DNA from 2 places in the Sphingomonas sp. CFBP 13603 genome. Region 1 is predicted to be linked to the other one. Evidence: predicted binding sites of a transcription regulator. Region 1 holds the regulator's gene; the other holds the start of a gene.
The links. The regulator LexA, encoded in region 1, represses DNA repair genes until DNA is damaged. The targets are predictions, from matches to a motif close to GTTCCNCNCTTGTTCT.
Positions count from the first base shown of each region.

Region 2: the regulator LexA is predicted to act here: its motif matches at 2,500-2,515, upstream of IFR23_RS02380 (ATP-dependent helicase).

Region 1 covers NZ_JADBIA010000005.1:137,716-143,746, reverse strand. The annotation lists gene trpD (anthranilate phosphoribosyltransferase) at 1-630, shown strand, start outside; gene trpC (indole-3-glycerol phosphate synthase TrpC) at 632-1,423, shown strand; gene moaC (cyclic pyranopterin monophosphate synthase MoaC) at 1,420-1,887, shown strand; gene IFR23_RS10365 (energy transducer TonB) at 1,979-2,671, opposite strand; gene IFR23_RS10360 (molybdopterin molybdotransferase MoeA) at 3,225-4,406, shown strand; gene lexA (transcriptional repressor LexA) at 4,475-5,149, shown strand; gene IFR23_RS10350 (ComEC/Rec2 family competence protein) at 5,815-6,031, opposite strand, start outside.
Region 2 covers NZ_JADBIA010000001.1:491,150-497,180, reverse strand. The annotation lists gene IFR23_RS02385 (glycosyltransferase) at 1-138, shown strand, start outside; gene IFR23_RS02380 (ATP-dependent helicase) at 205-2,487, opposite strand; gene IFR23_RS02375 (GFA family protein) at 2,597-2,992, shown strand; gene IFR23_RS02370 (UrcA family protein) at 3,350-3,679, shown strand; gene IFR23_RS02365 (inorganic phosphate transporter) at 3,789-5,435, shown strand; gene IFR23_RS02360 (hypothetical protein) at 5,531-6,031, shown strand, end outside.

The sequences.
Region 1 (6,031 bases):
CTGGAGGTCCTCGGCCTCGACATGGACCGAGCCGGCGCCACCGCGGAGGCAAGCCTCAACGAGATCGGCATCGCCTTCCTGTTCGCCGCCAACCACCACCCGGCGATGAAGCGCATCACCCCGATCCGCCAGCGCATCGGTAAGCGCACGATCTTCAACCTGATGGGCCCGCTCGCCAACCCGGCCGGCACCACCCGCCAGCTCATCGGCATCGCCCGCCCCGATTACGTCACGCTCTACGCCGAAGCACTCGAACAGCTCGGCACCGAAGCCGCGCTCGTCGTCTCGGGCGAAGAAGGCCTCGACGAACTATCGGGCGCCGGCCCCAGCATCGTCGCCTCGGTCGGCACCGTAACGCTGCCCGCCAAAGTCGCCCCCGAAGACGCCGGCCTCACCCGCCACGCCATCACCGACATCCGCGGCGGCGACGCACACCACAACGCCGACGCGCTCCGCCGCCTGCTCAAGGGCGAGGCCGGCGCCTACCGCGACGCCGTCCTGCTCAACGCCGCCGCCGCCTTGATGGTCGCCGGCACCGTCCCCACTCTCGTCGACGGCGCGGCCAAAGCCGCCGCCGCCCTCGACACCGGCAGCGCCGACGCGCTGCTCGCCCGCTGGATCGCCTACTGACATGACCATGCTCGACCGTATCCTCGAGACCAAGCGCGCCGAAGTCGCTGCGCGCAAGGCCACGACCTCGCTCGCCGATATCGACGCCGGCATCGCCCGCATGTCGAAGCCTCGCGGCTTCCGCGCCGCGCTTGATGCGAAGAAGGGCGACGCCAAGACCGGCTACGCGCTGGTCGCCGAGGTCAAGAAAGCCAGCCCTTCGAAAGGCCTGATCCGCGCCGATTTCGATCCCGTAGCCCACGCCCGAGCCTACGAAGCCGGAGGCGCCGCCTGCCTTTCGGTGCTGACCGACGAAAAATGGTTCCAGGGCTCCGACGCCTATCTGACCGCGGCCCGCGACTCCGTCTCGATCCCCGTGCTGCGGAAGGACTTCATGGTCGACCCGTGGCAGTCGACCGAAGCCCGCGCGATCGGCGCCGACTGCATCCTCATCATCGTCGCCGCGCTTGACGACATCCAGATGGCCGAGATCGAGGCTTCCGCGCTAGAATGCGGCATGGACGTGCTGGTCGAGGTCCACGACGCGCACGAGATGGAGCGCGCGCTGAGGCTCAAGTCGCGCCTGATCGGCGTCAACAACCGCGACCTGCGCGACTTCTCGGTCGACTTCCAGCGCACCTACGATCTCGTCGGCAAGGCCCCGAAGGATTGCACCTTCGTCGCCGAAAGCGGGCTCACGACGCGCGCCGAACTCGATGCGATGGCCGAACACGACATCCACTGCTTCCTGATCGGCGAAGCGCTGATGCGCCAAGACGACGTCGAGGCCGCTACTCGGGCGCTCGTCGGATGACCGGCCTCACCCACATCGACGAAGCCGGCGCGGCCCGCATGGTCGACGTCGGCGGCAAGGCGGTGACTGCCCGCGAAGCCATCGCCTCCGGCCGCATCACCATGTCCGCCGAAGCCGCCGCGGCGATCGGCGCCGGCACCGCGAAGAAGGGCGACGTCCTGGCCGTCGCGCGCGTCGCCGGCATCATGGCCGCCAAGCGCACCAGCGACCTCATCCCCCTCTGCCACCCCCTCCCGCTGACCAAGGTGGAAATCGACCTGGTCGTCGACGAAACCGGCGTGACCGCCACAGCCACCGCCTCGACCGAAGGCAAGACCGGCGTCGAGATGGAGGCCCTGACGGCTGCCACGGTCACGCTCCTGACGATCTACGACATGGCGAAAGCAATCGACAAGACGATGGTCCTCACCGACATCCGCGTCCGCGCTAAGTCCGGCGGCAAATCCGGCAACTGGACCGCGTAGAAGAAAACCCTCTCCCCAAAGGGGAGAGGGAAAGACGCCAAAGGCGGCGAGGGTGAGGGCAAGCCAAGCAGAACGCGCCTAGCCTGGGACTTCAATCCCCATCCATCGACCAGTCGTGGCTTTCCACGATCGTAGACTCGACCGGCCGGCCCGCAGCATCGAGCGACGGATCATACCGAAACCGCTGCTCGATCAGCCGGCACGTCAAATTATCCAGCACCCGGCTCCCGCTCGACCGGGTCACGCGGCACCCCGACACCCGCCCATTGGTTTCGACCAAGTACCGCACAAACACCCGCCCCCGAATCCCGGTCTCGGCGGCTTCCCGCGGATAATCCGAATCCCGCAACCGCCCGCTGCGCCACTCCGGCGGCGTCTCCTCGCCCCCGCCGCCATCGCCGTCGCCATATCCCCCACTCCCGGTGCCACTCCCGACTCCGCCACTTCCCGTCCCCGGCCCGCGAATATCCGAAGCGCCCGCCGTCGCCTGCGCCCCCACCCCCGCCTTCTCCGCAACCACGACAGGCGGCGGCACCACAACCGGCACTACCGGCGGCGGCGCCACCACCTCGGTAGCCTTCGACTTCAAATTAGGCGGCGACGCAGCCCCCTCGGGCTTCCGGCTAGGCGAAGGCCGAGGCCTGACCTTCTCCTCGGGCGGCGGTGGCGGAGGCGGCGCCGCATCGAACACCTTCAACGCATCGGTCACCGCCGCCGGCATCGGCACCACCAGCCCGTTGAGCAGCGCATAGCCAAGCACCCCCGGCAACAGGACAGCACCCACCGCCGCCCCGATCCTGTCTTTCGCCCGAGGGTGATTGCGTGTCATCATGCTGATCTGGTGTCTCTTTCCGACAAACAAAGCCCCGCATCGGATGAACCCGCGCTGGCCAACGGTCGAGGAACGCTATCGAGGACCCATCCGCACTCGGCAGTCACCGCCGGAGAAGCCCGCGACCAAATCAAAACACCACCCCGGCGAAGGCCGGGGCCCAGTTGGGAAGGCCACAGTATTAGAGGGCAACCGTTCCGCCCAACCCTTGTTTCCCCGCGAAGGCGGGGACCCAGACTGGGCTCCCGCCTTCGCGGGAAAACAAGGAGGTGGCAGCGACGTTCGATCTAACGCAGTCAAGTCAGTCACAAAGACCGCCCTGCCGTCGCACTCCCGGCAACGACACCTGTCCTACACACCAAACCCATGGCAAAGCACGGAACCTACCCCCACGCCCCGCGCTTCCCCATACAACACCCCAAAAGCGCCAACCGCCAAAACGCTCCCAGCGTCTACACTTCCTATACTTCACTTTCCCAAACCGCCCGAAAACAGAGTCTTACGCATGACCCTAGTCCCCGTCGCCGAAGCCCAGTCCCGCCTCTTCGCCATGGCCCCCCGCGTCGGCAGCGAAACCGTGGCCTTGCGCGAAGCCGCCGGCCGCTGGGCCGCCGAGGACATCCTCGCCCGCCGCACGCAACCCGCCGCCGACCTGTCCGCCATGGACGGCTACGCGATCCGCTTCGAAGACCTCCCCGGCCCCTGGAAAGTCATCGGCGAAAGCGCCGCCGGCCGCCCCTTCACCGGCAAGGTCGGCCCAAGAGAAGCCACCCGCATCTTCACCGGCGCCGCAATGCCCGAAGGCGCCGACACGGTCATGGTCCAGGAAGAAGCCGAACGCGACGGCGCAACCCTGATCCTAGCCGGCGAAGGCCCCCCGACGCTCGGCCGCAACACCCGGCGCAAGGGCCTCGACTTCTCGACCGGCACCCGCCTCATCGCCGCCGGCGACCGCCTCAGCCCCGCGCGCATCGCCGTCGCCGCGACTGGCGGCCACGGCAGCCTCACCGTCAACCGCCGCGTCCGCGTCGCCGTCGCCGCCACCGGCGACGAACTCGTCCCCCCCGGCTCGATCACCGACGGCGTCGCGCTCCCCGAATCGAACGGCATCATGCTCGCCGCGATGCTCGCCGACATGCCCGTCGACATCATCGATCTCGGCATCCTGCCCGACAATCTCGAGATCCTCCGCGAGGCCTTCGCCAGCGTTCAGGCAGACCTGCTCGTCACCACCGGCGGCGCATCGGTAGGCGACCACGACCTCGTTCGCCCCGCGATCGAAGCCGCCGGCGGCACCATCGACTTCTGGCGGATCGCGCTGCGCCCGGGCAAGCCGATGATGGCCGGCCGGATCGGCGAGATGATGGTGCTCGGTCTCCCCGGCAACCCGGTCTCCGCGTTCGTCACCGCGACGTTGTTCGTCAAACCCGTCGTCGCGCACATGGCCGGCGCACGCGACCCGCTCCCCCAGTCGACCCACGCCCTCCTCGGCGAAGACCTCCCCGCCAACAACGCCCGCACCGACTATCTCCGCGCCGAACTGCGCGACGGCAAAGCCTATGCCTCGACGATCCAGGACAGTTCGATGCTCCTGACACTGGCCCGCTCGACCTGCCTCATCGTCCGCCCCGGCAACGCGCCCGTAGCAAAGACAGGCGAATCGGCGGAAATCCTCGTGATCGGGTGAAGCGAGCGCTTGACGGCGTTAATTATGTTCCATAGAAGTTCCCAGTCTGTTCCGGACGGAGAACCGCCATGCTCACGCGCAAGCAGCACGAACTCGTCTGCTTCATCAACGATCGCCTCAATGATACCGGCGTCTCGCCGTCGTTCGAGGAGATGAAGGACGCACTCGACCTCAAGTCGAAGTCGGGCGTCCACCGTCTGATCAGCGCGCTCGAGGAGCGCAACTTCATCCGCCGCCTGCCGAACCGCGCGCGCGCGCTCGAAGTGCTGCGCATGCCCGAGCGTCCGGAAAAGAAGACGCCGTCCAAGCCGTCGAACGTCAAGGCAGCCCCCGCGGCCGCAACGCCGCAGCCGGCCAACGACGTCATCGAGATTCCCCTCCACGGCCGCATCGCCGCCGGCGTCCCGATCGAAGCGTTCGAGGGCAGCACGATGCTAGCCGTCCCCGCTGCGTTGTTAGGGACCGGCGAACACTATGCCTTGGAAGTCTCGGGCGACTCGATGGTCGAGGCCGGTATCCTGGACGGCGACTACGCCCTGATACGCCGCACCGAAACGGCGCGAGACGGCGAGATCGTCGTGGCCCTGATCGAAGACAGCGAAGCCACCCTAAAATACTTCCGCCGCGAAGGCGCCATGGTCCGCCTCGACCCGGCAAACCGAGCCTACGACCCCCAACGCTACGCCCCCGCCCAAGTCCGCGTGCAGGGCAAACTCTCCGGCATCCTCCGCCGCTACGACTGAGTTGCCGAGACCGGCCTGCGTTATCGCGACGCAGCCCGGTCTCGGTTTTGGGTTGCTAAGGAAGCGACAGCCAAGCCGGGAAGCCAAGTCGCTCTTTCCTACCGGCAGCAGCGACCGGGCCTCTTCGGCAAACTAAGCGATGTGCTTGGAGCGGTCGAAAAAGTGGCCAGTTCTTCGACACGCCCAAGCAAACACCGCCAATCATTCGGAAGACCCTCTCACGCTCCGATCCATAAGCGCGACCTCGACTCGAACCCTCAATCTCTGCGCCTCTGCGCGAACATATCGCCGCCAATCCCTCGCACAGCCGAAGAATTGGTTCGCGCGGAGACGCGGAGGTGTTTCGCTTAGGGAGAACGAAACCATTCCAAACGTCTTTCGCAAGTAAGACAGATAGTCGCCAGTCCGATTCATCCTGCCGTACAAGAACCTTCTCCGCGTCTCCGCGTCTCCGCGTGAACCAATTCTTTGCACCAAGATCGCATGCAACGACGGGTGATTGTGTTCGCGCGGAGGCGCAAAGGCGCGAAGATGTGGTGTTTAGATTTGCGACTACCTGCCTTCGCAGACCACCGAAATACCGACGTCGGCTTATCGTTCATGGAGGTGTGAAGGTGTCCCGAATCGCATCACCTTCGCGCCTTTGCGCCTTCGCGTGAACATTTCTACTTTTGACGGCCTCGGCTGGCGCGAAACGACGACGTAGCACCGTGAAACCGGCCATGTCGCGGCCCGAACAAATGCGCGGTGCGTTCGAGGAGAGGCGGATCGCGCCAGGGGTGGCGATCGCCTGCGTTCAGGATGGTCACGACCGTCCCGCGCCCCAAGGTCAACGCGACGCCGCCCGTTCGACGGAGTATGCGGCGATCCAGTTTCAGCCAC
Region 2 (6,031 bases), on a different contig from region 1:
CGCGGCATCCTCGACGCCGCCAAGGCGCTGGACCCTGCGGCGCTCGCGGACCTGTACGACGCCGACGCGGCAAAGGTGGCGGCGGACTATCTGGAGGATCTGGCGGTCTCGCTCTGGGCGCCCGCGACAGTCGGTTGAATTGCAATCCTCCCCCGCGAGGGGGAGGTACGCGATGAGCGCTGTCCGTTCAGCGCCGGCACCCGACTAGGGCGTGAGCGTCACGAACGTATCCATGACCCGCTTCCGGCCTGCGCTCTCGAAGTCGATCTCCAGCTTGTTGCCCTCGATCTCGGCGATCGCGCCGTAGCCGAATTTCTGGTGGAAGACGCGCATGCCGAGCGAGAGGTCGTCACGGCCCTTGTTGCCGAGGCTGATCGCGCTCGATCGGCTTTCGACGACTCGGGCGGGTTTGGTGGAGAAGGTGCTGCCGGTGCCGGATGCTCGCTGCCAGCCGGGGCCTCGGCCAGTGCCACGGGCGACGTCGGCGAACGGATCGGCGCGGTCGGACCAGTTGGCCTGCCAGAGGCTCGCACCGCCGGACATCGTGGTTTCCGTGTCGATGTGCTCAGGCGGAAGTTCGGCGACGAAGCGCGAGGGGATCGACGAGTTCCACTGGCCGTAGATGCGGCGGTTGGCGGCGTGGATGATGACGGCGAGCCGCCGTGCGCGCGTGATCGCGACGTAAGCGAGGCGGCGTTCCTCCTCGAGGCTCTTCACGCCGCCTTCGTCGAGCGAGCGTTGCGACGGGAACAGGCCTTCCTCCCAGCCGACCAGGAACACCGTGTCGTATTCGAGGCCCTTGGCGGCGTGGATGGTCATGATCGTGACCTGCGGATCCTGCGCCCCGCCCTCGTTGTCCATCACGAGGCTGACGTGTTCGAGGAACGCGCCGAGCGAGTCGTATTCCTCCATCGCGCGGACGAGTTCGCTGAGGTTCTCCAGGCGGCCGGTGGCTTCGACCGATTTCTCGGCCTGATACATCGCGGTGTAGCCGCTCTCGTCGAGCAACTGGCGGGCGAGTTCGGCGTGCGGCAGGCTGGTCGCCATGTCGCGCCAGCGGGCGATGTCGCCGACCAGCCGTCCGAGCGACTTCTTTGCAGCCCCGGTCAGTTCGTCGGTGTCGAGGATGCGGGCGGCGGCGGTGGTCAGCGGCGTGCCGGTGGCGCGGGCGAGCTGGTGGATGCGCGCGACCGCCTTGTCGCCGAGGCCCCGCTTGGGGACGTTGACGATGCGTTCGAAGGCGAGGTCGTCCGCCGGCTGGTTGACCACGCGGAGATAGGCGAGCGCGTCGCGGATCTCGGCGCGTTCGTAGAAGCGGAAGCCGCCGACGATCTTGTACGGCATGCCGATCGCGATGAAGCGGTCCTCGAACTCGCGCGTCTGGTGCTGCGCACGGACCAGGATCGCCACTTCGTCGAGGCTCTTGCCGGAGCGGCGGACGATGTCGATCTCCTCACCGACGCGGCGCGCTTCTTCGGGGCCGTCCCAGACGCCGATGACCTTCACCTTCTCGCCGACGTCGCGCTCGGTCCAGAGCTGCTTGCCGAGCCGCCCGCCATTGTTGGCGATCACACCCGATGCGGCGCCGAGGATGTGGGGCGTGCTGCGGTAATTCTGCTCCAGCCGGATGACCTTCGCGCCCGGAAAGTCGCGCTCGAACTTCAGGATGTTCTCGACCTGTGCGCCGCGCCACGAATAGATCGACTGGTCGTCGTCGCCGACGCAGGCGATGTTCTTGCGCTCCTGCGCGAGCAGCCGCAGCCAGAGATATTGCGACGAGTTGGTATCCTGATACTCGTCGACCATGATATATTTGAAGCGCTGCTGATACTGCGCGAGCACGTCGCGGTGCGTCTTCAGGATCACCAGCATGTGGAGCAGCAGGTCGCCGAAATCGCAGGCGTTCAGCGCGATCAGACGCGCCTGGTATTGCTGGTACAACTCGCCGCCGCGGCCGTTCGCGTAACGCTCGGACTCGCCGGCATCGATATCGGCGGGGACGAGGCCCTTGTTCTTCCACTGGTCGATCAGCCCGGCGAGGCTGCGCGTCGGGAAACGCTTTTCGTCAATATCCGCGGCGAGGATCAGCTGCTTGAGCAACCGCAGCTGGTCGTCGGTATCGAGGATCGTGAAGTTCGATTGCAGCCCGACCAGTTCGGCGTGGCGACGCAGCATCTTTGCAGCGATCGCGTGGAACGTGCCGAGCCACGGCATGCCCTCGACCGCATCGCCGACGAGGCGCCCGACCCGCTCGCGCATCTCGCGTGCGGCCTTGTTGGTGAAGGTGACGCTGAGGATCTCGGATGGCCACGCCTTTTTGGTGAAGATCAGGTGCGCGAGCCGTGCGGTGAGTGCCGCGGTCTTGCCCGTGCCGGCGCCCGCGATGATCAGCACGGGACCGTCGGTGGTCAGCACCGCCTCGCGCTGCGGCGGATTGAGGCCGCGCAGATAGGGAGGCTCTGCTTGCGGCGCGGACGTTTGGGCGATCTGGTTCACCGGTGAACAGGTAGGGAACGGGGGGCAAAGGGGCAAGCGGGTATGGCTTGCGCAGGTTGTCGATACGTGGAACAAGCCGAGAACATCACGGGAGGCGGACATGCTGGCGGGACGATGTCATTGCGGAGCGATCGGCTATGTCGCGGAGGGCGAGCCCGAGCACCATGCGCTCTGTCATTGTGGCGATTGCCGTCGCAGCGCAGGCGCGCCGATGGTCGGCTGGATCGCGTTCAAGACCGAGCAGGTGACCGTTTCGGGCGATCCGGTGACCTACGAATCGTCGGCGACCGGACGAAGGCAGTTCTGTGGAAAATGCGGAACGGGGCTGTTCTACGCCAACGCCGCATACCTGCCGGGGATTATCGATATCCAGTCCTCCACGCTGAACAACCCCGAAGCTGCGCCGCCTGGCGCGCATATCCAGGTCGCGGAGCGGTTAGCGTGGATGACCGACGTCGCCGCGCTGCCGGCGTTCGAACGCTATCCGGGCATGTAGGCCGCGCCCTATACGTTAATGCGGATAGGCGGCCAGACCGTGGCGTTTCATGTGGCTGACCGGGTGATTTGCTCGGTCCCGTATCACATTTTGGGTCGGCGTCCGAAGGAAATTGGCGAGTCGTGGCCGGTCCTAGCTCCGTTCGACGACGCGGCCGGTCGATTAATCGTATAAACCCGGACCGCCGCCGAACCGTCTCGGAAGCGACGCGCAAGCGTAACGATCGCGGCGTAGGGCTCGCGCCAGCAACGTGGTTCGTGATCGCAGAGGCCGCATTCAGAAAGGCCTTACGAAACGCAAGCCGTTGCCCGCGCGCTATCGAGCGTGCGGACCGCAGGACCATTTGAGGACATCATCATGAAGATCTCGATTAGCGCCGCTTGCGCGGCGATCGTCGGCGCATGCCTTTTATCCACCAGCGTCACGGCCGCGCCGTTACGCGATCCGGTCACCGTCCGCGTCAGCCTCGCCGGTGTCGACCTGACCAGCGAGGCCGGGCGGACCGCGTTCCAGCACCGCCTGCGAGCCGCGATCTCCACCGCGTGCGCACCGCGTACCGGCGGGCTCGACGCATTCGGCGACTCGCAGCAATGCCGGCGCGAAATGATCAAGGACGCCAGCGTCCAGGTGGCGGCGTTGCTCGGGCGCAACGGCGTGCAGCTGGCAAGCAACGTCGCGCCGCGATGACCCGCGAACGGGGCGGCACGGCTGCCGCCCCGTCTTCGGACCAGCCTCCCGCGACGTCTTGATCGGGCCTGTCATAAAGTTGTCATCGTTAGGGCCGACTGCACGCGCTATGGCTACCTCCACATTCACCGCGGATGCGATCGCTTCGACTCCCCGCAGCGGCCCGAAGCTCGATCATTCGCTGCATCCGTCCGGGCGGTGGATCTTCTTCGCGATCCTGCTCGGCGGGATGGCCTATGCCGGGATCAGCATCGCCACCGATACCGCGCAGGTCGGCGAGAGCTTGGCCGGCGGCGCATTCGCATTTCTCGCGCTCGCGTTGCTGATCGCACTCGGGTTCGAGTTCGTGAACGGCTTTCACGATACCGCCAATGCAGTCGCCACGGTCATCTACACGCATTCGATGCCGGCCCCGTTCGCGGTCGTGTGGTCGGGCTTCTTCAACTTTCTCGGGGTGATGCTGTCGTCGGGCGCGGTCGCCTATTCGATCGTCACGCTGTTGCCGGTCGACCTGATCCTCAACGTCGGCAGCGCCGGCGGTTTCGCGATGATCTTCGCGTTGCTGCTCGCGGCGATTCTCTGGAATCTCGCGACCTGGGCGGTCGGACTGCCCAATTCGTCGAGCCACGCGCTGATCGGGTCGATCCTGGGCGTCGGGCTGGCCAACCAGCTGATCAGCGGCGGTTCGGACGGAACGTCGGGCGTCGACATGGCACAAGTCTGGAAAGTCCTCTCCGCGCTCGCGTTCAGCCCGGTGATCGGCTTCGTCGGCGCGCTGTTGCTGCTGCTCGTGATGAAGCGGTTCCTGCGCGACAAGAAGCTGTACGAGGCACCCGAAGGTCAGACCCCGCCGCCGCGCGGCATCCGCGCGCTGCTGATCGGCACCTGCACCGCGGTCAGCTTCGCGCATGGCAGCAATGATGGGCAGAAGGGCATGGGCCTGATCATGCTCATCCTGATTGGCTGCGCGCCGACCGCCTATGCGCTCAACCGGACGATGCCCGAGAGCGCGACGCCGGCGTTCGTCCAGGCAGCGCGAGCGGCTTCGGCGGCATATGTCGCGCATGCCGACGGCAGGCCGGCGAATGTGGGTGCGGCGCGCACCGCCGTCACGCAGGCGCTGAAGTCGAAGCGGGTCGCAGATCCGGTCGTCTATGGTGCGCTGGCGACGCTGTCGGACGACGTATCGAGCCGGATCGCGGGCTATGGTTCGCTCGGCAAGGTGCCGGCCGCGGCGACGCCGAACCTGCGCAACGACATGTACCTGGTGCTCGACACGACCAAGCTGATCGCCGCCGACAAGGCCGCGCAGAGCCGCTTCACCGCGCAGGAAATCACGACGCTGAAAAGCTACAGCGGCAAGCTGGAACAAGGCACGCGGTACATCCCGACCTGGGTGAAGGTGACGGTCGCACTCGCGCTAGGCCTCGGCACGATGGTCGGGTGGAAGCGGATCGTCGTCACCGTCGGCGAGCGGATCGGCAAGACGCACCTGACCTACGGAATGGGCGCGTCGGCCGAACTGGTGGCCGCGGCGACGATCCTGCTGGCGGTGAATTACGGCATGCCGGTGTCGACCACGCACATCCTGTCGTCTGGCGTCGCGGGCGCGAGCGTCGCGAACGGCGCCGGGTTGCAGCGTCGGACCGTGATGAACATGGCCCTCGCTTGGGTGATGACGCTGCCGGTGGCGATGCTGCTGTCGGGCGCGTTGTACTGGCTCCTGCTGACCCTCGCGCATTCGCTCGGCTATTGAGAGCTACACCCGTCATCCGCCGGTAAGCGCCATTAGGCCGGGTGGCGACGACCGCCGCGGGGAACCGCTCGCCCGCGCTGCGGGTTGCCCGAACCATGCGATTACGATGCTCGATCTGTGGAAACTGGGACTGGCTCGCGCGTGCGGACTGGTGCGAATGTAGCCATTGCCGCCTGCTGGTGCGCGACGTGCGCGAAGTCGGTGCGGTCGCAAACGAGATCGTCGCAAGGCTCGAAAGCGGGCTGGTCGATCTGGAGCGCGATCCGGCGGAGCGCTGGATGCTCGACCCGGCAGGGTTGCGGAACGCGGCATGGCGGTTCGGGTTCGCGGTGGAGCCGGTCGCCGTTGCGCAGGGCGACGTCCGCTTCCCCCCGGATTACCGTCCCGGCCGCGCGCATGCGACGCGCGCGACGACCGTGCCTCACCCGACAGGGCTCGGCATCATGGCGCGACCTGCCGATGGCGCCGACATCGTCGAGATCGCCACCCGCTACCGCGACACCTTCCCCCGAATCGTCGTGCTGCTCGACGGCACCGCAGCCGAGGCCGGTGAACTCGCCGACCGTCTTCCGTGGATCGAGATCGCGCATCATCCG